Regions from separate parts of the Ornithinicoccus sp. genome, predicted to be linked through region 1. Evidence: predicted binding sites of a transcription regulator. Region 1 holds the regulator's gene; each other region holds the start of a gene.
What was found. The regulator LexA, encoded in region 1, represses DNA repair genes until DNA is damaged. The targets are predictions, from matches to a motif close to TCGAACANNTGTTCGA.
Positions count from the first base shown of each region.

Region 2: a site for LexA is predicted at 3,383-3,398, ahead of AC1QRC_RS08935 (HNH endonuclease signature motif containing protein). Genes of this name have one in related genera too.
Region 3: a site for LexA is predicted at 3,327-3,342, ahead of AC1QRC_RS13010 (HNH endonuclease signature motif containing protein). Genes of this name have one in related genera too.
Region 4: a site for LexA is predicted at 3,707-3,722, ahead of AC1QRC_RS09630 (DUF6504 family protein). Genes of this name have one in related genera too.

Region 1 is NZ_CM169976.1:1,643,621-1,649,182, reverse strand. Features, by position in the region: gene AC1QRC_RS08370 (glycoside hydrolase family 65 protein) at 1-415, shown strand, start outside; gene AC1QRC_RS08365 (hypothetical protein) at 466-1,014, shown strand; gene AC1QRC_RS08360 (LysM peptidoglycan-binding domain-containing protein) at 1,053-1,517, opposite strand; gene lexA (transcriptional repressor LexA) at 1,744-2,493, shown strand; gene AC1QRC_RS08350 (hypothetical protein) at 2,609-3,082, opposite strand; gene AC1QRC_RS08345 (NAD-dependent protein deacetylase) at 3,202-4,062, opposite strand; gene AC1QRC_RS08340 (patatin-like phospholipase family protein) at 4,100-5,443, opposite strand; gene AC1QRC_RS08335 (aminotransferase class V-fold PLP-dependent enzyme) at 5,535-5,562, opposite strand, start outside.
Region 2 is NZ_CM169976.1:1,770,159-1,775,720, forward strand. Features, by position in the region: gene AC1QRC_RS08930 (AMP-binding protein) at 1-1,439, shown strand, start outside; gene AC1QRC_RS08935 (HNH endonuclease signature motif containing protein) at 1,482-3,344, opposite strand; gene AC1QRC_RS08940 (YciI family protein) at 3,996-4,343, shown strand; gene AC1QRC_RS08945 (RNA polymerase sigma factor) at 4,340-5,562, shown strand, end outside.
Region 3 is NZ_CM169976.1:2,603,662-2,609,223, forward strand. Features, by position in the region: gene AC1QRC_RS12990 (segregation and condensation protein A) at 1-380, opposite strand, end outside; gene AC1QRC_RS12995 (ParA family protein) at 467-1,282, opposite strand; gene xerD (site-specific tyrosine recombinase XerD) at 1,586-2,551, opposite strand; gene AC1QRC_RS13005 (hypothetical protein) at 2,623-3,228, shown strand; gene AC1QRC_RS13010 (HNH endonuclease signature motif containing protein) at 3,563-5,059, shown strand; gene AC1QRC_RS13015 (GTP pyrophosphokinase) at 5,160-5,562, shown strand, end outside.
Region 4 is NZ_CM169976.1:1,919,496-1,925,057, forward strand. Features, by position in the region: gene AC1QRC_RS09610 (ABC transporter ATP-binding protein) at 1-657, shown strand, start outside; gene AC1QRC_RS09615 (ABC transporter permease) at 650-1,513, shown strand; gene AC1QRC_RS09620 (ABC transporter permease) at 1,515-2,315, shown strand; gene AC1QRC_RS09625 (polyprenyl synthetase family protein) at 2,350-3,438, opposite strand; gene AC1QRC_RS09630 (DUF6504 family protein) at 3,760-4,104, shown strand; gene AC1QRC_RS09635 (SAV_6107 family HEPN domain-containing protein) at 4,136-4,660, shown strand; gene AC1QRC_RS09640 (DNA polymerase III subunit alpha) at 4,671-5,562, shown strand, end outside.

The sequences.
Region 1 (5,562 bases):
CATCGTCGCCGCCGAGGTGGGCCACGCCGATCTGGCGCTGCGCTACTTCTACGCGGGTCTGTTCGTCGACCTCAGTGACCGGCACGGCAACACCACCGACGGGGTCCACGTGGCCTCCACCGGTGGCGTGTGGAGCGCCCTGGTCGGCGGATTCGGCGGCATGCGGGACCACCACGGCGAGCTCACGCTCGACCCCCGGCTGCCGGCGGACTGGAGCGAACTGTCCTGGCCGATGTCCTGGCACGGGTCCCGGCTGCGGGTCACCGTGCGACAGGAGGAGATCGCCCTCCAGGTGGAGTCGGGAGAGCCGGTGGACCTGTCGGTCCGCGGCGAACGCGTCACCGTCAGCGCCGACGAAACGGTGCTTGCCCTCCAGGGCCACGGACCGGTCCTGACCGCGGCAGACGGGGTCTGATCCCGGTCGACAATGCGGTATGCACCCCGGTTTTGTGGTGAGGTGGAGGCATGAGTGACCCTCACGAACCACAGCACGACGACCGTGCGCCCTCCGACCCGGTGCTCCCGGCGACCGGCGAGCCGACGCCCGGGGAGTCGGAGATCGACCGTCTCGTCGCGCAGGTCCAGGGTCCGGACGACAGGGTCGGCATGGCCGCCCTGTGGCGCGTGACCATGCACCTGCCGCACTGGTGGTTCATCGCGGTCGGTGAGGAGGGGCTGGAGTCACCTGCCGCCGCGGAGGTCGACGGTCAGCTGGTGCTGCTGGCCTTCACCGACGCCGCCCGCGCTCGGCATTTTGCCGTACAGCAGCAGATGATCGCCGAGGGCGAGGACCTGGCCGCCATCGCCCTGCCGCCCGGTGAGGTCGTCGACTCGGCGGCCGCGTACCGCTCCGCCGACATCGCGGGGCTGATGTTCGACTCCAACATCAGCGGCTTCTACCTACCCGTCGACCAGATGGGCGCCCTGTGGGATGCCGTCATGGCCGAAGACAGCGAGTCCTCCGCGGACAGCGAGCCCTCCCCCGAGGAAGACGGGCGCACCCCCGAGAACTGAGGGCTCCCCTCCAGCCCGCGGGGATCGTCGCCTGCTGCTCAGTTGCCGGGGATCTCCAGGGTCTGGCCCGCCTGCACGTGCAACGTGTTCATCTCGTTGGCCAACTGGATCTGCACGATCGCCGCGTCCAGGGGCAGCTCCGGCAACTCGGTGGCCGCGATCTGGGACAGGGTCTGCCCCGGCTGCACGACCACGGTCTCCGAGCTCGACGCCCCCGCGGGCGCCATCGTGGCGACCAGGGCCGCCACCGAGACGGCCACCAACAGGGAGACGGTGCCGGTCACGACGAGGCGGCCCCGTCGCGTGATGCGGGCGCGCGCCCGGCGCGGGGCCGTGGTCCTCGCGTCCTCACCCACCACCCGCAACCGGGCGGGCGTCGCCGGGTGGGCCTGGACCGGAGCCGGCTCGCCCGGGCGGACCAGCCGCAGGTGCCCGCGACCGCCCCGGCTGCCCCGCTGCGCGGGTGCGTCGTCCAGGTCGTGCAGTACCGGTGCTGCGCTCATTGGCTCTCCCTTTCGTCGGTCGTCCCGATCGTCGCGAACACGCGTGCGATAGAACGTCTGTCCCATGTGTAGCACAGTCGTACGACTCCTGTCGACACGCCGCGTCGAACAGATGTTTGCCCACGGCGGGTCTTGGTCGTACGCTTGTTCATGAGGCACAGCACAACAGACGCCACCGACAGAGCGTCTGACCAGCAGGAATAGGCACGAGGGGTAGGAGAAGACAATGGCCAAGATCCACGAGTTCCCGGACCGTGACGCAAGCCGCCCGGAGCTGACCGTGCGGCAGCGCAGGGTGCTGGACATGATCCGCGAGTCGGTCGACACGCGGGGCTATCCCCCCAGCCTGCGCGAGATCGGCGAGGTCGTCGGGCTCACCTCCCCCTCCTCGGTGGCACACCAACTCAAGATGCTGGAACGCAAGGGCTACCTGCGCCGGGACCCGAACCGGCCGCGGGCGATCGAGATCGTGCTGCCCGGGGCTGACGGGCAGAGCACCGGCTACCGCAGGTCCGCAGGAGGCGGCGTGGCCGCCGACCACGACGAGGCTGCGGTCCCGTCAGGGTTCGCTGACGAGACCGGCATCGGCGATGCCCGCCCGGAGGCCCAGTACGTGCCGCTCGTGGGCCGGATCGCCGCCGGCGGGCCGATCCTGGCAGAGGAGGCGGTCGAGGACATCTTCCCGCTGCCCAAGCAACTCGTCGGGGACGGCGAGGTCTTCCTGCTCAACGTCGTCGGCGACTCCATGGTGGACGCCGCGATCTGCCACGGTGACTGGGTCGTGGTGCAGCGGCAGCAGGATGCCGACAACGGCGACATCGTGGCCGCGCTCCTCGACGACGAGGCCACCGTCAAGACCCTGCGCCGCAAGGACGGCAAGGTCTGGCTCATGCCGCACAACGAGGCCTACGACCCGATCGACGGCGACCACGCCGTGATCCTGGGCAAGGTCACGGCGGTGCTACGCCGCATCTGAGGACACCCGCGCCAGCCGCCCGGACGGGCGGTGCTGTGTCGCGGCACAGACCGGTGCCGCCCGCCGACCCCTCCAACCCCTTCGGCGGGCGGCACCGTCATCTCTGCGGACCCCCTCACCCGGGGTACAAACCCATGCGCTGCAGATGCTGGGCTCCAGGGTGGTGCCCGCCGGCATAGGAGGCAGCGTGCGCCGCGGGACGGTCCGAGGAGTAGCCGGAGAGACCGCGCGCCAGGTGCTCCTGCTCGGCGGGGACGTCAAGCTCCGGGTCGGCCCCCACCGCCCCGCGCAGCCCGTAGTAGGTCAGCCACGCGTCCGGCGTGGCCTGCACCGCGTCGGGGTCCTCGGTCAGCGTCGGGCCGTACTCGATCGCCTCCCCGGAGTAGGGCACCAGAAGCCCGTCCTCGTGCTGGACCGCGCCATACAACGGCACGACCCGGACCCCTTCACCGTGCCGGATGAGCGCCCATGCGGGGTGCCCGTCACCGGAGTCGAGGAAGACCTCCACCAAGTGGCCCGCCGGGCGCCGGTCCAAGTCGAACACTGGCTGGCCGGCCGCCCCCGATAGCTGCTCCTGCGTCATGCTCATCGCGCACCTCCGGGCGAAAGGGAGCGGGGACGTCCCGGTCCCTGTCTCCGACGGTAGCCCTCCCCCGGCGCCGGCGCGACCGGGACCACCGTGGCGCGGTCACGCCGTCGCGCACTCCCTCACCCGAGGTCGTCGACGAGGCGGGGCAGCACGTCGCCCAGGAGCGCATCGAGCCTGATCGTGGCCTCGGCCTCGGCACGGGTGGCACCACGTGTCAGCAAGATCACGGGCATGTCGAGCCGGGCGGCACGCCGCACGAACCGGTATCCGCTCATCACCTGTAGGGAGGACCCCGCGACCAGCAGCGCCCCCGCCTGCTCGACCATCTCGAAGGCCCGCTCCACCAGCGGTTTGGCGACCGACCCGCCGAAGAACACCACGTCCGGCTTCAGCCGGTCCGAGCCACACACCACGCAGTGCGCTAGCCGGAAACGCGCCACCGCGCCTTCGGGCAGCACCACGTCACCGTCCGGTCGCACCTGCCCCGCGTCGGCCGTGAACCCCGGGTTCGCCAGGGCCAGCCACTCGTGCACGACCTCCCGGTCGTAGGCCTCGTCACAGGACAGGCAGATCACCCGGGCCAGGTTCCCGTGCAGCTCCAGGACGTTGCGGGAGCCGGCCTGCTGGTGCAGACCGTCGACGTTCTGGGTGATCACCCCCGACACCAGGCCAGCCGTCTCCAGCGCCGCGAGGGCCCGGTGGGCGGCGTTGGGTCCGGCCGCCGCGAAGCGTCGCCACCCCGCGAAGCTCCGGGCCCAGTAACGGCGCCGGTTCTCGGTGGACGCCAGGAACTCGGCGTACTGCATCGGTTGCACCCGGCGCTGACCGTCGGGCCCGCGGTAGTCGGGGATCCCCGAGGCCGTCGACATGCCCGCCCCGGCGAGCACCACGACACGGCCGGCCGCCACCGTGCGCCGCAACTCGGCATACGCCGCCTCGTCGACCTCGGTCCGCGGCGGCAGGGCGAGGGAGGGGTCCACCGGTCCACCGTATGCCGATCCGCCCGCGGGCGGGCAGTCACCTGGCCGCGGTCTCCAGGGTGGCCCGGCCCCAGGGTCGGACCCGGTCGGACCCGGCCAGCAGTTCGGTGACCCAGTCGGGGTCCCCGACGGCGTCGTGGGGTGGGCGCAGCGGCACCAGGCGGGGCACGAGCTGCGGTGCGTGACGGCGCAGCGAGTCGTCGGCGACCAGGTAGCCGTGGCGTTCCAGCACCATCTGCTCGGCGGGGTCGAAGGCGTCCAGGTCGGTCCGCACCCGGTTGATCACGGCGACCGTGTCCGGGGGGTAGAGCGGGCCGCCGGCGCCGGGACGGTGCTCCGGGACAGCGGGGGCGACGGCGTTCGAGGCCTCCATCGACCAGGTCGCTCCCTCCACCAGCCCCTGGGAGAAGCTGGCCCGCAACCAGCGCAACCGCGTGGTGTGGCCACCGGAGGAGGCGATGGACAGCAGGTGCCAGAGCTGCCCGAACACCGACCCCGGGCCCCTCCCGCGGAAGACCGCGCCGCCATCGCTGACGAGCACCGCCTCGTGGTCGGCCCACACCTGCTCGATCGCCAGGTTGTCGACCACACCCCCGTCTGCCAGCTCGATGCGGCCACCGATCGCGTCGTGGACGCTCGAGTCCTCATCGGCGTCGGGCACCCCACCGACCAGCCCCAGCCCGGACCCGTCCAGCACGAGCGGCTCAAAGATGGGTGGGTAGGCCAGGGAGGCGCTGGCCGCGTCGACCACCCGCAGGCCGGGCGGCGGCGCCGCGTAGCCGAGCCGGTGGTCACCGATCCGGCCGCGCGGCCCGATGCTGCGGGCGTCGGCGAACAGCCAGGTGACGCCGTAGCCGACCTCCGTGGCCGTGGTCAGGATGGCGGGACCGCCCCGCCGGGCCTCCCGCAGGTCCGTCCCCCACCACGGGACGACCGCGAGCAGCTCCCCGGCGAGGGTCTGGATCATGGCGCCGGACCGCCCCCCGCGCCACGGCTGCAACCGGGCGAGCAGGGCGGGGGTGCGCACGTTGCGGGCGGTCAGGCGGCGCAGCGGCTCGGCGACGAACTCCTCCAGGCCCTGCACCGGCGCGGGAGGTCCGTCCGGATCGGGCCAGACCAGGCGGGGGTCGGCCAGGAGGTTCGCCACCAGGGCTCCCCCGGACACGGCGCTGACCGTGCGGAGCCTGGCCAGCACGCCGAGCTCGTTGAGCCGGCGGACGGCGCCCAGGTGGAACAGCGCGGCCCGGAACCCTCCGCCGGACAGGCACAGGGCGGTGCCGTGGCGGGTGCCGGTGGCGGCGGGGCCGTGGTGCGCCTGGGCCCGGGCCGCCTCCAGTTGGGCGGCGACCGGGTCGCCGGTCGGGATGTGGTGGTGCAGCACACCCCCAGGGAAGAGGGTGTGCGTGACCCGCGTGTGAACGACACCCGGACCGGGAGGTGACGGCGAGTTGTCGGGGCGGGTTGCCCCCGGCTCAGGCGGTCAGCACCGAGCGGACCAGG
Region 2 (5,562 bases), 130 kb from region 1:
GCCTGATCGCCGCCGGTGTCGAGGCCGGGGACCGGATCGGCATCTGGGCGCCCAACTGTGCGGAGTGGACCCTCACCCAGTACGCCACCGCCAAGGTGGGGGCCGTCCTCGTCAACGTCAACCCCTCCTACCGGACCCACGAGTTCGCCTACGCCGTCAACCAGAGCGGGATGCGGATGCTGTTGTCGGCGAGCAGTTTCAAGAGCAGCGACTACCGGGCGATGGTCGAGGAGACCGCCGCAGAGTGTCCGGGCCTGGAGCGGGTCGTCTACGTGGACACCGACGACTGGGCGGGGCTCGTCGCCGAGGGCGAGGAACTGCATACGGACGCCGTCGCCGAGCGGATGTCCACCCTGGATCCCGCCGATCCGATCAACATCCAATACACCTCCGGCACCACAGGCCGGCCCAAGGGTGCGACGCTCAGCCACCGCAACATCCTGAACAACGGCTACTTCGTCACCGAGCTGATCAACTTCACCGAGGAGGACCGGCTCTGCATCCCGGTGCCGTTCTACCACTGCTTCGGGATGGTGATGGCCAACATCGGGTGCACCACCCACGGCACGACCATGGTCATCCCCGGGCCCGGGTTTGAGGCGGAGCGGACCCTGCGGACGGTTGCCGAGGAGAGGTGCACGGGGTTGTACGGCGTGCCCACCATGTTCATCGCGATGCAGCACCATCCGACCTTCCAGGAGCACGACCTATCGACGCTGCGCACCGGGATCATGGCGGGGTCGCCGTGCCCCGTCGAGGTGATGAAGAAGTGCGTGGACGTGATGCACATGTCGGAGGTGTCCATCTGCTACGGGATGACCGAGACGTCGCCGGTGAGCACCCAGACGCGGGTCGACGATGACCTGGAACGCCGCACCGAGACGATCGGGCGGGTCCACCCGAACCTTGAGATCAAGCTGATCGACCCGGTCTCGGGGGAGACCGTGCCCCGCGGGGAGACCGGGGAGTTCTGCACCCGCGGCTACTCGGTGATGCTGGGCTACTGGGAGGACCAGGAGAAGACCGCGGAGGTGCTCGATGCCGACGGTTGGATGCACACCGGAGACCTCGCGGTCATGCGGGAGGACGGCTACTGCACCATCGTCGGGCGCAGCAAGGACATGGTGATCCGCGGCGGGGAGAACATCTACCCCCGGGAGATCGAGGAGTTCCTCTACGGTCACCCCGACGTGCAGGACGTCCAGGTGGTCGGCGTCCCCGACGAGAAGTACGGCGAGGAACTCTGCGCCTGGATCCAGCTGAAGGAGGGAGCCGAACCCCTGACCGCCGAGGCGGTCCGGGAGTTCGCCACCGGCAAGTTGGCGCACTATAAGATCCCGCGCTACGTCATGGTCGTCGAGGAGTTCCCGATCACCGTGACCGGCAAGGTCCGCAAGGTGGAGATGCGGGAGGTGTCCCGGCAGAAACTGGGCCTCTGACCAGGGCTGTCCTCACCGCGAGGACAGGTCCGGCACCCCGGCTCACGCCCCGACCTTCCCCTCCGGGTCCCACTCCATCGCCAGGTCGTGACCGAAGTCCACGATGCTGACCGTGGGCGTCGACTCGCGCGGGGCCAGTCCGCGACGGCTGGCCCCGCCCTTCGTCCGGTGCCAGATCTCGATGCCCTCCAGCGCCGCTCTCGTGCTCGCCCACCAGTCGGTGACGACCGAGGCCAACTGGCTCTCGATGAGGGAGCCCTGCTCCACGCGCTGCCCGTCCGGGCTGGCGATGGAGTCGATGGCGACGTCGAGGTCCTCGCGCTCCAGGTCGTTGTCCTCGCCGCGGATCAGCCGGTCGAGCTGATCGCGGAACCACCGGTAGCCACCATCCGTGCCGTCGGTTGCTGCGGCCGTGGCAGCGGCCCAGTCCTGCGGTCGGGTGGTGTACGCCCGGCCGGTGGGGCTCGTCCACCGGACCTCGCCCTCGGCAGTCATGACGGCGGCCCAGAGTGCCCGCGTCTTGGCGTCGTGGTGGAACTCGCAGAGACGCTGGATGTTCCACGCGCCGGTGAGCGGGATGTCGCTGTCCGGCGTCCAGGGGATCGCGTGATCCCCCTGCGTCTGGGTGGCCGGGCGCTGGCAGCCGGGGAACCGGCAGGTGCCGTCGCGCGCCGTCGTCTGCTCCCGCACCCTCGCGGTGGGCTGGTAGGCGTGGCTGGACTTCTCCACCGCATGCCCGTCGAGGGGATCGACGACGAGCCGGCGCCACACCGATCCCGCGGTCATGGCGGCTTCCCGCGCTCGGGCTGCGCTGATGCTGCTCAGGCCCGGGAGGTCGCCGATGCCGTGGCTCAGTCCGAGCAGGGTCTCCAGCGAGACCACCACGTCGACGTGGGCCGGTGGCAGCTCCCCGAGGTCGCGGTAGCGCAGCGTCGGGCCGCCCTGCGCGCCCTCGTCGGAGGATTCCTCCACCACGGGCGGGATGGTGCCGAACTGCAACAGGTCGAGTGCCACGTCCGAGCGCAACTGCGCCAGGGTGCGGGGGTCGTCGCCACACCGTTTGGCGGCCCGGGCGATGGTGTCGATGCGCGCGTGGGCGGCGACGACGCGTTCGATCGCCCCGGTGGTGCGGACCTGGCCGGTGCCGTCGTCCTGCACGCGGGACGTGGAGTCGCGCTTCTCCAGGGCGCGTTGGTCGCGCTTGCGGGCCAGGTGCGGTGCGGCGCTGAGTTGCTTCTGGACGGCGCGCTGCAGCGACTTGTTGAAGGAGGACAGCGACCTCCGCGTCCCGTCCGAACGTCGCGGGAGGACCGCGCGCGCGATCGCGGCGCGGTCGGCGTCCGGAAACATGTCGGTGGCATCCAGCACCCGCCAGGCCCGGTAGGAGTCGGCCCCGCCGTCGGCCAGGGCCTCAGCGATGGCCTCCCGGAGCAGCGGGGGCGCGGTGGCGAGGTCGACCAACTGGCCTGATGCGCGGGCACCCTTGCCCGTCGTGGTCTCGAGCTCGGTGCGGGTGGCCTTGCGCACGTCGCGGCGCCAGCGCCGTTGCTCGGCCTTGGTCATGTCCTCCTCTGGGACCGCTGGCTTGAACCTCTCGGCCATGGCCCGGTGCAACCCTCGAGTGGCGGTGGCGGCCACCCCGTCGAGCCAGCCGTGGAGGCACTGGACCGCCTCCACGGTGTCGCTGTGCGCGCGGCCGTCGAAGTCGTGGAGCTGGCGCCCTACGACGTGCACGACCAGGTGCAGCGCATTCGCGATCTCCTTGGTGACGCCGGCTTCGATCAGCCGTTCCACGACGACCTGGGTCGCCTCCACGAGCACCTCATCGGTGCTGACCTCCGGCTCCCGCTCCTCCGTCGGCGGCGGGCTCTCGTCCTCCGCGTGATAGATGACGTATGACTCCATGTGCCTGACCCCCTCGTTGCGATCAACTGGTTCCAGCGTAGGACAGACGTACGACAGTGTCGGCTGGTTGAGCCCATGAGCGGGGCGGCCTTGCCTCGCCAATCGCCGTCCTGACCTGCGATGTCCTCACAATGGGGACACCCCGGATCGGGACCCGGCAGAGGCACCAGGCGGACTAGGTGGGGGCTGGTGATCGGGACGCGGCCCGCGCGACGGGACGAGGCCGCGTGACCGGACGACGAAGCCCGGCGACCGGGTGGAGAAGCTCCGCACGGGACGACGACGCCGGGCCCGGTCGACCGGGTGGAGAGGCCCGTGGAACCCCTGAGTCCACTGGCGGGGTCGTGTCCGCGATTTCGAGGACATCGCAGGTCAGCTCGTGGGAATCGGGAGCAGGGGCTCGGCGCAGGGGAAGGCCCGGAGCCGGCCGGGGGACCCAGAGGAGGCCAGAGGAGGAAGGTCGCCCGGGTGGAGCCCCCTGAGTCACTGGCGGGGTCGTGTCCTCATTTCGAGGACACCCCTGGTCAGCGGCCGCAAAAGGGCAAGGCAGGGCACGGGATGGAGAGTGGTGTCGGATCGGAGCGCTGCCGTTCGTGGTCCTGGTGAGCCGCACGGAGAGCGTGCGGCCGGAGCGCAGGAGATGATTGTCCGATGCAGTACCTGTTCACCGTGATCGAGGAGTTCACCGACGGCACCCGGGCGGTGGAGGGCGGCTCGGCAACGCCGACGGAGGCCGCGGCCATCAACGCCTTCAACGCGCGGTTGCGCCAGGACGGCCACTGGGTCTACGCCGGCGGGCTGGCCGCCCCGGCCGCCGCGACCGTGGTCGACAACCGGGAGGGACGGGCAGTCGTGACCGACGGCCCCTTCCTGGAGTCCAAGGAGCACCTTGGCGGACTCTGGGTCGTCGAGGCCCCGGACCTCGACGTCGCCCTCGCCCTGGCGGCCGAGGGGTCACGAGCCTGCCACCGGAAGGTCGAGGTGCGCCCGTTCCTGTGAGCGAGGACGTCCGCGAGGCGATCACCCGGGCCCACCACGAGGAGTGGGCGCGGGTGGTGGCCGGCCTCGCCAGACGCTTCGGCGACCTCGACCTGGCCGAGGACGCGGCGGCAGAGGCGTTCGCCGGCGCGGTCGAGCGGTGGCCGACTGACGGCATACCCCCGAACCCGGGCGCCTGGCTGACCACCACCGCCAAACGCAAGGCGATCGACCGCCTACGGCGCGAGGGCAAACGTGAGGAGAAGCAACGGGAGGCGCAGTGGATGTATGCCGAGGGGCCGGCACCGCGGGTGGGTGCCATCGAGGACGACCGGCTCCGACTGGTTTTCACCTGCTGCCACCCGGCCCTGTCCATGGAGGCCCGGGTAGCCCTGACCCTGCGGATGGTCGGTGGGCTCACGGTGTCCGAGATCGCGCGGGCCTTCCTGGTGCAGGACACCACCGTGGGGCAGCGGATCACCCGGGCGAAGGCCAAGATCCGCAGCGCGGGGATCCCCTACCGCGTGCCCCGCGCCGAGGACCTGCCGGCGCGGGTCTCCGGCGTCCTGGCGGTGCTGTACCTCGTGTTCAACGAGGGCTACCTGGCCACCGGGCCGGATACCGAGCCGATTCGGCACGACCTGACCTCCGAGGCCGTCCGGCTGGCCCGGCTGCTCCGCGCGATGCTGCCCGGGGACGGGGAGGTCTGCGGACTGTTGGCGCTGATGCTCCTCACCGAGGCGCGCCGCCCGGCTCGGGTCTCCTCGAGCGGGGAGCTGGTGACGTTGACCGAGCAGGACCGGGGGGCCTGGGACGCCGATCTCGTGGCCGAGGGTCACCGGTTGGTCCGCGAGCGCCTGGCCATCGGGGAGGCTCCGGGGCGCTACCAGATCCTCGCGGCGATCAATGCCGTGCACACCGATGCCCGGGACGCGCGCGACACCGACTGGTCGCAGATCGTGGCGCTGTACGACCAGTTGTGCCGCCTCGACCCCTCGCCCGTGGTCGCGCTGAACCGTGCCGTGGCGGTGGCAGAGCTCGACGGACCGGAGGTGGCGCTGGCGACGGTCGACCGGTTGGGGGAGGCGCTGGACGGCTACCACGCGTTCCACGCGACCCGGGCCGAGCTGCTCCGGAGGCTGGGCCGCAGCGCACCGTCCCGATCGGCATACGACCGGGCCATCGAACTGGCCGGGAACACGGCCGAGACCGCCTATCTCACCCGTCGCCGGGACCAGCT
Region 3 (5,562 bases), 960 kb from region 1:
TCGATGAGGGCCAGGTCCTCCTCGTCGTCCTCGCGGGTGGTGGGCAGCAGTCGGGCAGCCTTGAGGTCCAGCAGGGTCGCGGCGACCAACAGGAACTCCGAGGCCTGGGACAGGTCCCAGTCGTCGTGGCCCTCCTGCGCCTGACGCAGGTGGGCGATGAACTCGTCGGTTACCCGGGCCAGTGCGATCTCGGTGACGTCGAGCTTGTGCTTGGCGATGAGACCGAGGAGCAGCTCGAAGGGGCCCGAGAAGACGTCCAGGTGCACCTCGAACGGCGCGGCGCCCCGACGGGTGAGGACTCCCCCCGGTGTCTCGGCGGCAGGCTCGCCGGTGGTCTGGGCGGCGGGCTCCCCGAAGGCCTGGGCGGCAGCCGCCGCCAAATCCTCCGCGTCGGCCGGTCCCTCCGGACTGACCGGGCCTGGGGTGTCCGCCAGGTCGGGCGGGCCCGACTGGGTCTGCGACAAGGTCAGGGGGCGCCGCCGCGAGCGATGAGCTCGCGGGCCAGCTGGCGGTAGGCCTCGGCCCCGCTGTGCGTGCTGGCGTAGGAGGTGATGGGCTCGGCAGCCAGCGTCGCGTCGGGGAACTTCACGGTGCGGCTGATGACGGTGTGGAACACGGTGTCCTGGAAGTGGTCGACGACGCTGCGCACGACCTCCTTGGAGTGCAGCGTCCGGCTGTCGAACATCGTGGCGAGGATGCCGTCGATCTGCAGGCGCGGGTTCAGCCGCTCGGTGATCTTGTCGATCGTGTCGATGAGCAACGCAACCCCACGCATCGCGAAAAACTCGGTCTCCAGCGGCACGATGACACCGTGGGCGCAGGTCAGCGCGTTGACGGTGAGCAGCCCCAACGAGGGCTGGCAGTCGATGAGGACCACGTCGTAGTCGTCGAGCACCGGTCGCAGCACCCGCGACAGCACCATCTCCCGGGCCACCTCGCCCACCAGCTGCACCTCGGCGGCCGACAGGTCGATATTGGCGGGTAGCAGGTCCAACCCGTCCACGCGGGTGGTCTGGATCAGGTCGCGGACGTCGTGACCGCGCTCGACCAGCAGGTTGTAGACGGTGTGGTCCAACTCGTGGGTCCGCACGCCGAGACCGACCGACAGGGCTCCCTGGGGGTCGAAGTCGACGAGGAGCACGCGCCGGCCGTACTCGGTGAGGGCGGCACCCAGATTGATGGTGGTCGTCGTCTTGCCGACGCCACCCTTCTGGTTGCACATGGCGATGACCCGTGCGGGGCCGTGCCCGTTCAGGGGCTCGGGCACCGGGAAGTCAGGCATCGGCCGACCCGTCGGGCCGACCTGGCCGGACCCGACCGTCTCGGTCCCCGGAAGCCGGTCGTGCTGCTTGCCGCCGCCCGCGCTGGCCGCGTCCTGCGTCGTCGCCTCGGATGTCACGCTCACTCCGCCCTCACCTGTTGTGGTCGGCATCCCGCCGATCAGGTCGACCCTAACCGGACTCGCCGGGCCGGACCAACGTTGGGCGCGCGCGACTGCTCGTCGCCGACCCGCGGCATACTCACATCGCCGCCCCACGGCATACATCGCCGTCCCACGGCATACGGACCACGGGGACGATCGTGGTCACTGGGCCCGCGGGTGCGCCTGGGCGTAGACCTCCCGGAGGTGCCGTGCCGTCACCAGCGTGTAGATCTGGGTCGTAGTCACCGAGGCGTGCCCCAACAACTCCTGGACGACCCTGACGTCGGCGCCCCCGTCGAGGAGGTGGGTGGCGAAGGAGTGGCGGAGCGTATGCGGACTGAGGTGCCCGGTCAGGCCGGCCCGGTCAGCCGCTGCCTGGATGATGGTCCAAGCGCTCTGGCGCGACAGCCGACCGCCACGTTGGTTGAGGAAGACGGCAGGGCTCCCCCGCCCACGGGCAGCGAACGACGGGCGGCCCCGGACCAGCCAGGCCTCGAGTGCCTCCTGGGCGTAGCGCCCGAGCGGCACCACGCGCTCCTTGTTGCCCTTGCCGAACAGCCGTACCAGGCCGTCGTCCGCCGCGCCACCCGCCGCCACGTCGTCCACGTCCAGCCCGATCGCCTCGCTCACCCGGGCACCACAGCCGTAGAGGACCTCCAGCAGGGCGCGGTCGCGCAGCGAGGCCGGGGTGTCGCCCACCGACGCGGCGTCCAGCAGTGCCTCCACCTGCTCCAGCGAGATCGCCTTCGGCAGGCGGCGCGTCGGCACCGGCGGAGCCACCTCGCGGGCCGGGTCGGCTGGGGTGTCGCCCTCCACGGCGAGGAAGCGGTGCCACCCCCGCACGGCGACCAGGGCCCGGGCCGCGGATGACGCCGCGAGCGGGGGGTGGTCCTCACTGCCCTCCCGCAGGTGGGCGAGGAACTGCGTGACGTGGGCCTCCGCGATGTCCTCGGGCCGCCGCACGTCGCGGGCCTCCAGAAAGGCGATGTAGCGGCGCAGGTCGCGGGAGTAGGCCTGCTGGGTGTGCTGGGACACGCCCCGCTCGACGCGGAGGTGGTCGATCCAGCCGCGCGCGGCCCGCGCCAGTGCGCTCTGGCGGGGCGTCGGCGTAGCGGTCTGGGTCGCCATGGGGTCATTGTGGATCCCGTGACCGACAAACCGGCCGAGGCAGGCCGGGGAACGCCCACGAGGAGGACCCGATGAAGTGGTATGCCGAGACCCCCGCCCGTCGTAGCCGTCAGGTGGCCGGGGATCTGCTCCTGCTCGCCTGGGTCGTCGCGTGGGTGTTGGTGGGCCGGGGCGTCTTCGGTGTGGTGCGGCAGTTGGCTGCGCCCGCCGAGCCGTTGCAGGACGCCGGAACCACCTGGTCGGACCGCCTACAGGAGGTCGCCGCCAGCGCTGTGGAAGTGCCGTTGGTCGGGAGCCGTCTGGAAGCGCCCCTGATCGGGGCGGCTGGCGCCGGCGACCGGCTCGTCACCGCCGGCCAGCGACTCGACGAGGGTGTCACCAGCCTTGCCTGGCTGCTGTCCGTCGCGGTCGCCTCGCTGCCCATCCTGATTGTCGGCGGTCTCTACCTGGTCGTGCGCATCCTCGGCGCCCGGCGGATGACGGCGCTCGCCCGGGCCCGTGGTGTCGCCGGTGAGCAGGAGCTCCTCGCGCTGCGGGCCCTGGTGCGCCAGTCCCCCCGCCGGCTCGCCACGGTCGGCACGGATCCGGCCGGGGGTTGGCGTGCCGGTGACCCCGAGGTGGTTGCCGCCCTGGCGTCGCTGGAACTGCGCCGCGCGGGGCTCCTGCCGAGCGCGTAGTCGGGATGATCGGCGTAGCCGTAGTGGTCGGCGTAGCCCGGGTGGCGCGCTGCTGTGATCACCGCAGGTCAGCGCCCTCGATCGCCCCCGCAGAAGATTCGCACAAATTTTCTTGTCGAACGTATTGACGAAGCGGAGTCGGCACGCTAGATTAGGACAAAGTTCCGGTACGGGTGTTGGGGAGCACTTCCGGACCAGGCAGGCGGGATGCCGAGGGAGGTGTGGGGTTATGGCGGTACAGCCGCAGGAGTTGTGGGATCAGGAATCGTTGTCGGGGAGCACCCCCGCTGCCGACCCGGCGCCACATGGCGCCTCCGCCCTGCCACTACACGCCGTGCACGAGCCCGTGCCGCACCCTGTCGAGGAGATGCTCACGCACCTGGAGTCCGCCGTGAGCTCCGTGCCCCGCAACGCGTGGGGTGGGCTGGAGGCCCCGGTGATCAGGTCCCTGTACTCCCGACTGGCACGTGTCTCCGAGCAGGTGTCGGCGCACCGGATGGCCGCTGCCCGAGCGCTGGACGCAGCCGGCGCAGCGAAGAAGAGCGGAGCCACCTCCACCGGGGCGATGTTGGGCGACGACTTCGGCGGGAACCGGAGGGACGGCGACGACCTGGTCCGGCTGGGCGACAACCTGGAGCGGGCCAAGGCCAGCGCCACCGAGGAGGCCTTCGCTGCGGGGAAGATCACGCAGGCCCAGGCCGGCATCATCGCCCGGATCCTGGGTGGGCTGCCCAAGGACGTCAGCGACCAGGAGCGCGAAGCCGCCGAGACCACACTGCTCGCGGAGGCGCCGTCGCTGAGCCTGCGAGACCTGCGGGCACGCGGCGACCGGATCACCGAGGCATTCCGTCCCACCCGGGAGCAGGCCGACGCGGACGAGGAAGAGACCGTGCGCAGGCGCGAGCGGGCGGCCCGGGCGGCGACCGAGTTCTGGATGAAAGAGACCGGCGAGGGCACCTACAGGGGTGGCTTCACGATCCCGGCGCTGCACGGCGAGATGCTGAAGACGATGCTGGACGCCGTCGCCTCCCCCAGGCGTGCCCACCTGCGCGCCGCCGAGGAGGCGCAGCTCGGTGGAGCCGGGAGCCCCGAGGGAGCGAGCAACGGCGTGGGGAACGCGACGGGGGCGTTCGGCGCGGGTGTCGGTGGGGGCGGTGTCAGCGGGGGCGGTGCCGCCTCGGCCGAGGGCGAGGGCGCGACCGCGTCCTCCAGCATCAGGGCAGCGGACCTCGTCCCCGACACGCGGACCTACCCGCAGAAGCTGGGGCAGGCGCTCTGCACGCTGATCGAGCACACCCCGATGGAGGGCTTCGCGCGCTCCGGGGGCTCGGCCGCCGTGGTGGCCGTCTCCCTGTCGCAGGAGAAGCTGGCCTCGGGGATCGGGTGTGGCACGACGACCACGGGCGTGCGGCTGACCGCCGGGGAGATCCGTCGGCTCGCCTGCAACCAGCAGATCCTGCCGCAGGTCTTCAACGGGAGTTCCTTGCCGCTCGACCACGGCGCGCTACGCCGCCTGTTCAGCCGGCACCAGCGGATCGCGATCGGGCAGCGAGACATGGGATGCGCCATGCCGGGGTGCGATCGGCCCCCGGGCTGGTGCGAGCTGCACCACGCAGGGGACCCCTGGTCCGAGGGCGGCCCGACGAACCTGGATCAGGGTGTGATGCTCTGCGCGTTCCACCACCATCTGGTGCACGAGGAGCACTGGCAGATCCGGTTCCATCCCGAGGACGGGATACCGGAGTTCCGCAAGCCCGGGCAGACCGCGTGGGCCCGCAACCGCCGCTATCGACCGCCGCGAGATCTCGGGGTGGCGCCCGCAACAGCCTGACCCAACCCTCGACCGGAGAACGCCGACCCGGACCCCTGTGGGGGCCGGGGCACAGGCGTGCCTGGGGGCGCGGGCAGCCGATGTGAGGCAGGCTGTGCCCATGGCACCACACCGGGTGAGCGACGACATCGTGCGCCATGCGGTCCGGGAGTACGCCGCCCAACACGCGGAGCTGTCCCGGACGACCGAGGGGTTCGTGGGTCTGGTCACCCGCCTGTTGGACGACGCGGGGATCAACTACCTGAGCATCACGGGCCGCACCAAGAGTGTGGCTTCGTTTGCCGGCAAGGCGGTGCGGCAGAAGGACGGCCGCCCGCTCTATCAGGACCCGCTCCGAGAGATCACCGACCAGATGGGGGTGCGCGTGATCACCTACCTGGCGGCGGACGTCGCGGCGGTGGCGGAACTGGTCTCCGCCGAACTGACGGTGCTGGACGACCGGGACATGGGCCGGGAGACCGCGGCGGAGGGCCAGTGGGGCTACGCGAGCCGGCACATCCTGG
Region 4 (5,562 bases), 280 kb from region 1:
GAGGAGCTGTCGGTGCGTGACAACCTCATCGTCTACGGCCGCTACTTCGGGCTGCCGCACTCCTACCTGCGGACCAAGGCGGACGAGCTGCTGGAGTTCGCCCAGCTCACGGAGAAGGCCAAGGCCAAGACGATCTCGCTGTCCGGCGGGATGAAGCGGCGGCTCACGATCGCCCGGTCCCTCATCAACGAGCCGCGGCTGCTGCTGCTCGACGAGCCGACCACCGGGCTGGACCCGCAGGCCCGGCACGTCCTGTGGGACCGGTTGTTCCGCCTCAAGGAGGTGGGGGTGACCCTGGTCGTCACGACCCACTTCATGGACGAGGCGGAGCAGTTGTGCGACCGGCTCATCGTGGTCGACCGGGGCAGCATCATGGCCCACGGCAGTCCCCGGTCGCTGATCCGGGAGTACGCGACGCGCGAGGTGCTCGAGGTCAGGTTCGGCGCCGAGCGCAACGCGGCGGTGGTCTCCCGCCTGGAGGACGTGGGGGCGCGCATGGAGGTGCTGCCGGACCGGATCCTGATCTATGCCGACGACGGGGAGGCGGCGCTGGAGGAGATCTCCGCCCGCGGCCTCTCGCCGATCACCTCCCTGGTGCGCCGCGCCTCGCTGGAGGACGTCTTCCTCCGGCTGACCGGTCGGAGTCTCGTTGACTGACTCCGCCCAGGACCTGCGCCGGCTCGCCGCCTCCGGCCGGGTGCCGCCCCCGGAGGTGTTGGCGGCCCGTGCCCGCCGCTGGGGGTGGTGGTACTACGTGGAGTACTGGCTGCGCACCGCCAAGGCGTGGGCGTTGTCGATCGTCGGTTACATGGTCGGCGAGCCGCTGCTCTATCTGGTCGCGCTAGGGCTGGGCCTGGGATCGCTGGTGGACAGCGGGGTCGGCACCGTCGACGGCGTGCCCTACCTGGTCTTCGTCGCACCCGCGCTGCTCATCGCCACGGTCGTGATGTCGACCGGGGCGGAGTTGACCTACCCGGTGATGGCCGGCTTCAAGTGGAACCGTCTCTACTACGGGCCGCACGCGACCCCGGTGACCCCCGCCCAGATCGCGGTCGGCCAGTTCGCCGGGGTGATGCTGCGCTTCGTGGTGCAGGCCCTGATCTTCTGGGGCTTCCTGGTGGCCTTCGACGCCGTGCCCCGCGGCTGGCTGCCCTCCCTGTTGGTCGTCCCGATCGCCGTGCTCTCGGCGGCGGCGTTCGGTGCCCTGCTCCAGGCGTACGCGGCCACGCTGCGGGACGAGGGCTACCAGTTCGCCTTCATCCAGCGGTTCGTGATCATGCCGATGTTCCTGTTCGCCGGCACCTTCTTCCCGCTGGGAACCATGCCGGTCTACCTGCAGTGGATCGGCTGGATCTCCCCGGTCTGGCACGGCACCGAGCTGGCCCGCCTGGTCACCTACGGCGCGAGCGAACCGGTCTGGCTCACCGTCCTGCACGTGCTCGTGCTCACCGGTATGACGTGTGCCGGCCTGGTCTGGGCGCGGCGGGTCTACACGAACCGGCTCGGGAGCTGAGATGAGCAGCCAACCCCGCGTCCTCGCCGGCCTCTACGGCCGCAACGCCCGTGCGGTGATCGAGCGCGGCTTCCGCGTCATTGCCCGCCAGAACTGGATGATCCTGGTGTCCGGCTTCTTCGAGCCGGTGCTCTACCTGTTGGCGATGGGCCTCGGGCTGGGGGCCCTGGTGGGGGAGGTAGCCGGCCCCGGTGGCACCCAGGTGCCGTACACGGCATACATCGCCCCGGCACTGCTGGCCACCTCGGCGATGAACGGCGCCATCTACGACTCCACCTGGAACGTCTTCTTCAAGCTGCGCTTCGCCCGTCTCTACGAGGCGATGCTGCAGACCTCACTGGGGCCGATGGACGTGGCCCTCGGCGAGATCTTCATGGCGCTCTTCCGCGGGTTCCTCTACGCGTGCGGGTTCATGGGCGTGATGGTGCTGATGGGCCTGGTCACCTCGCCCTATGCGGTGTTGATGATCCCGGTGGCGCTGCTCATCGCGCTCGGCTTCGCCAGCTTCGGGATGGCGGTGACGTCCTACCTGAAGTCGTTCCAGCAGATGGATGTCGTCAACTTCGTGATGCTGCCGATGTTCCTGTTCTCGGCGACGCTCTACCCGATCGAGGTGTTCCCGGACCCGCTGCAGTGGTTCATCAAGGCGATGCCGTTGTGGCACGGGGTGGAACTGATGCGGCACCTGGCCTTCGGCTTCGTCTCCTGGCCCACCGCCGGACACGCCCTGTACTTCCTGGTGATGACCGTGGTCGGCGTCTGGTTCACCACCACCCGGCTCCGGGCGCTGTTCCTGCGCTGACCGCGGCGCGGAAGGCTCAGGTCGCGCGGGAGGCTCAGGTCGCGCGGGAGGTGCAGGCGGCGACGAGGTCGTCCAGGGCCGAGCGGTTGCTCAGCGCCAGATCCGGTATGCCGTGCAGCGCCTCGGTGGCACGCGTGGCACCCGCGGTGATCATCTGTTCGGTGAGTTCGACGGCGCCGCTGCGGACCAGGATGTCGCGTGCCTCCTGCACCCGTGCCGCGTCCAGGTCGGGGTTGCCCAGGGTGGCGAGCAGGGTCGTGGCGTCCGCCGGCTCCGCGTGCTCCAGCGCGTGGGCGATGAGCACGGTGCGCTTGCCCTCACGTAGGTCGTCGCCGGCGGGCTTGCCGGTCTCCTCGGGGTCGCCGAAGACGCCGAGGACGTCGTCGCGCAGTTGGAACGCCTCACCGAGGGCCCTGCCGTACTCGCTCAGGCCCGCGGCGGCGCACTCGTCCCAGCCCGCGGCATACGCTCCGATGAGCAGGGGCTGGCGCACGGAGTAGTTGCCGCTCTTGTAGTGGATGACCCGGCGGCACTGCTCGACCCGCTCGGGGTAGGTGAGTCCGTCCCAGTCGCGGACCGACTCCAGCACGTCGAGGAACTGACCGCCCATCAGCTGGGTCCGCATGTCGTCGAACTCGGGCCGCGCGCCGGCCAGTTGCTCCGCGGGGAGGCCGGACCCGGCAAACATCCGGTCGCACCAGGTCAGGCACAGGTTGCCGGCCAGGATGGCGCCTGCCTCGCCGAACCGGGCGGAGTCTCCGGCCCAGCCTGCCCCGGCGTGCCGTTCGGCGAAGGCGCGGTGGGCAGTCGGTCGCCCCCGGCGCAGGTCGGAGTCGTCCATCACGTCGTCGTGCAGCAGCGCTGCGGCCTGGAACATCTCCATGGAGGCGGCGGCGCGGACCAGCGCCTCGGAGTCCGCGCCCCCGGCGGCCCGGTAGCCCCAGTAGAGGAAGGCGGCGCGCAGCCTCTTGCCGCCGGACAGCAGACCGGCGACGGCGTCGACGAGGGAACCCATCGGCTCGCCGAGTTCGGCCAGCACGGACCGCTGGTGGGCGATCTCGGTATCGAGGGCGGCCTGCACGCGATCGCGCAGCGCGGCACCCGACGGGGCGGGGTGGGGCACGGGCTCCTCCTGGTCGGGGCACGGGTGGTGCCGACGGGACCGAGCCTACGTGGTCCCGGGCCGGGAGCGGCATCGGGCTGTGGGGCGCCGGGCCGGGCCATCCCCTCCGTGGCCCGGACCGGTGCCGCCGTGCTGTGCCGCACTGGTGGTGCCGCACTGGTGGTGCCGCACTGTCGGTGCCGTGGTGTCCGATGGTGTCGTGGTGGCGCGCTCTCGCGTGGAGTTGTCCACAGGAGGGGACGGGGGTTGACACACTGTCGGTCCTTTGTCGTACATTCGTTCTATCGAACACAGGTCGGAATAAAAGATCGGGAGGTCAGGATGAGCCGTCGCTACACCGAGCCGGTCGAGGTGCGTCTGGGGGAGCCGCTGGTCGGTCCGCTGGAAGGGGCGGTGGAGCAGTTCGGGACGGTGCCGACGGCCTTCATCTGGCGCGGCCGACTGCATGTAGTCCGGGCCGTGCTGGGGCACTGGACCCAGCGGCTGCCCTGGTGGCGGGAGGCCTGGTCCGAAAGTGCCGGGGACGAGAGCGCAAGGAACGAAGGGCCGCCCGAGCTGGAGCAGGACGTGTGGCGGGTGGAGGCCAGTGCCGGACGACTGCTCGGCACCGGTGTCTACGACCTGGCCAAGGACGAGCAGTGGCGGCTGCTCCGGGTGGCTGACTGAGCGACGTGAGACGAGAGAAGAGGAGAGGACGATGACCACGACGACGATGACGACGACGAGCAGGGCTGCGACGAACGGGGCTGCGACGAGCAGGGCTGCGACGAACACGGCTGCGACGAGCGGGGCGGTCGCAGCCCCGACGGCCACGGCCCCGGCGGCGACGGTGCTGGACCTGTTGGAGCGCTCCCGGGGCGGGCTGGTGCAGGCCTGCCACAGCAGGTCGGCCGCCGAGCGATACACCGAGGCGCACCTGGCGGCGTTGCGCGCTGCGGCGGCCCTGCTGGCTGCCCGCAGCGCTCCCACGGGCCGGGCCCGCCCACGCAGTGTCTGGGAGGTGCTGCCCACGGTGGCGCCCGAGCTGGGCGAGTGGGCAGTGTTCTTCGCGGGCACCGGGCGGCGCCGGCTCTCCCTGGAGCGGTCCATGACCGGCGTCAACCCCCGGGAGGCCGACGACCTGGTGCGCCAGGCCGAGACCTTCCTGGAGTTGGTCCGCGCCGCACTGCACCTGCCGCTGGCAGCACCACTGCCCGGCGAGTTGGCACCGACGACCCGCTGAGGCCCCGCCCGTGACCACGACCGACCTTGACTTCGCCCACCTGCACGTGGCCTCGAGCTTCTCGATGCGCTACGGCGCCTCGACGCCGGAGGCACTGGTGGAGCGTGCGGTGCAGCTGGGGCAGTCCACCCTGGCGCTCACCGACCGGGACGGCACCTACGGGGCGGTCCGGTTCGTGCAGGCGTGCGAGCGGGCCGGGGTGTCCGCGGTGCTCGGGGTGGACCTGGCGCTGGGATCGCCGGGCGCCGTGGGGCTGCCGAATGCCGTAGGGGTGCCACGTCCCGGACGGGCCCAGCCCGTCAAGGGTGGTGCCCTGGTCGACGACCAGCACCCGCGGGTCACGGTGCTGGCCCGGGGACAGCACGGAGGCCTCGCGCCCGGCGTCGGCTGGTCCCGGTTGTGCCGGCTGGTCACGCACACCCATCTGGCCGGGGAGCGGGGTAGCCCGCGGACTACGCCGGAACTGTTGGCCCGGGCTGCCGCGCCGGTGGACGGGGTCGCCCCGGTGGTGGTGCTGCTCGGCCCGGACTCCGACGTCGGCCGGGCGGTCCGCCACCGCAGGAGCGCCCGGGCCGCTGAACTGCTGCGGGCCTGGACCCACCGGCTCCCCGCCGGGGCGGTCGTCATCGAGGTGGTCTGCCACGACGGTCCGGCGGGGAGCCCGGCCAGCCTGGCCCACGCTGCCCGGATGTGGGGGCTGGCGCTGGAGCACGGCCTGCCGGCGGTCCTGACGACCGCGGCCCGGCACGCCACCGCCGACCAGGCCAGGATCGTCGACGTGCTCGACGCGGCCCGGAGGATGGTCGCCCTGGACGAGCGGCACCTGGATCGCGTCAGCACCGCCGGCCACCTGGCCGGGACCGGTCACATGGTGGCCCTGGCGGGTCGGCTGGCCGACGCCG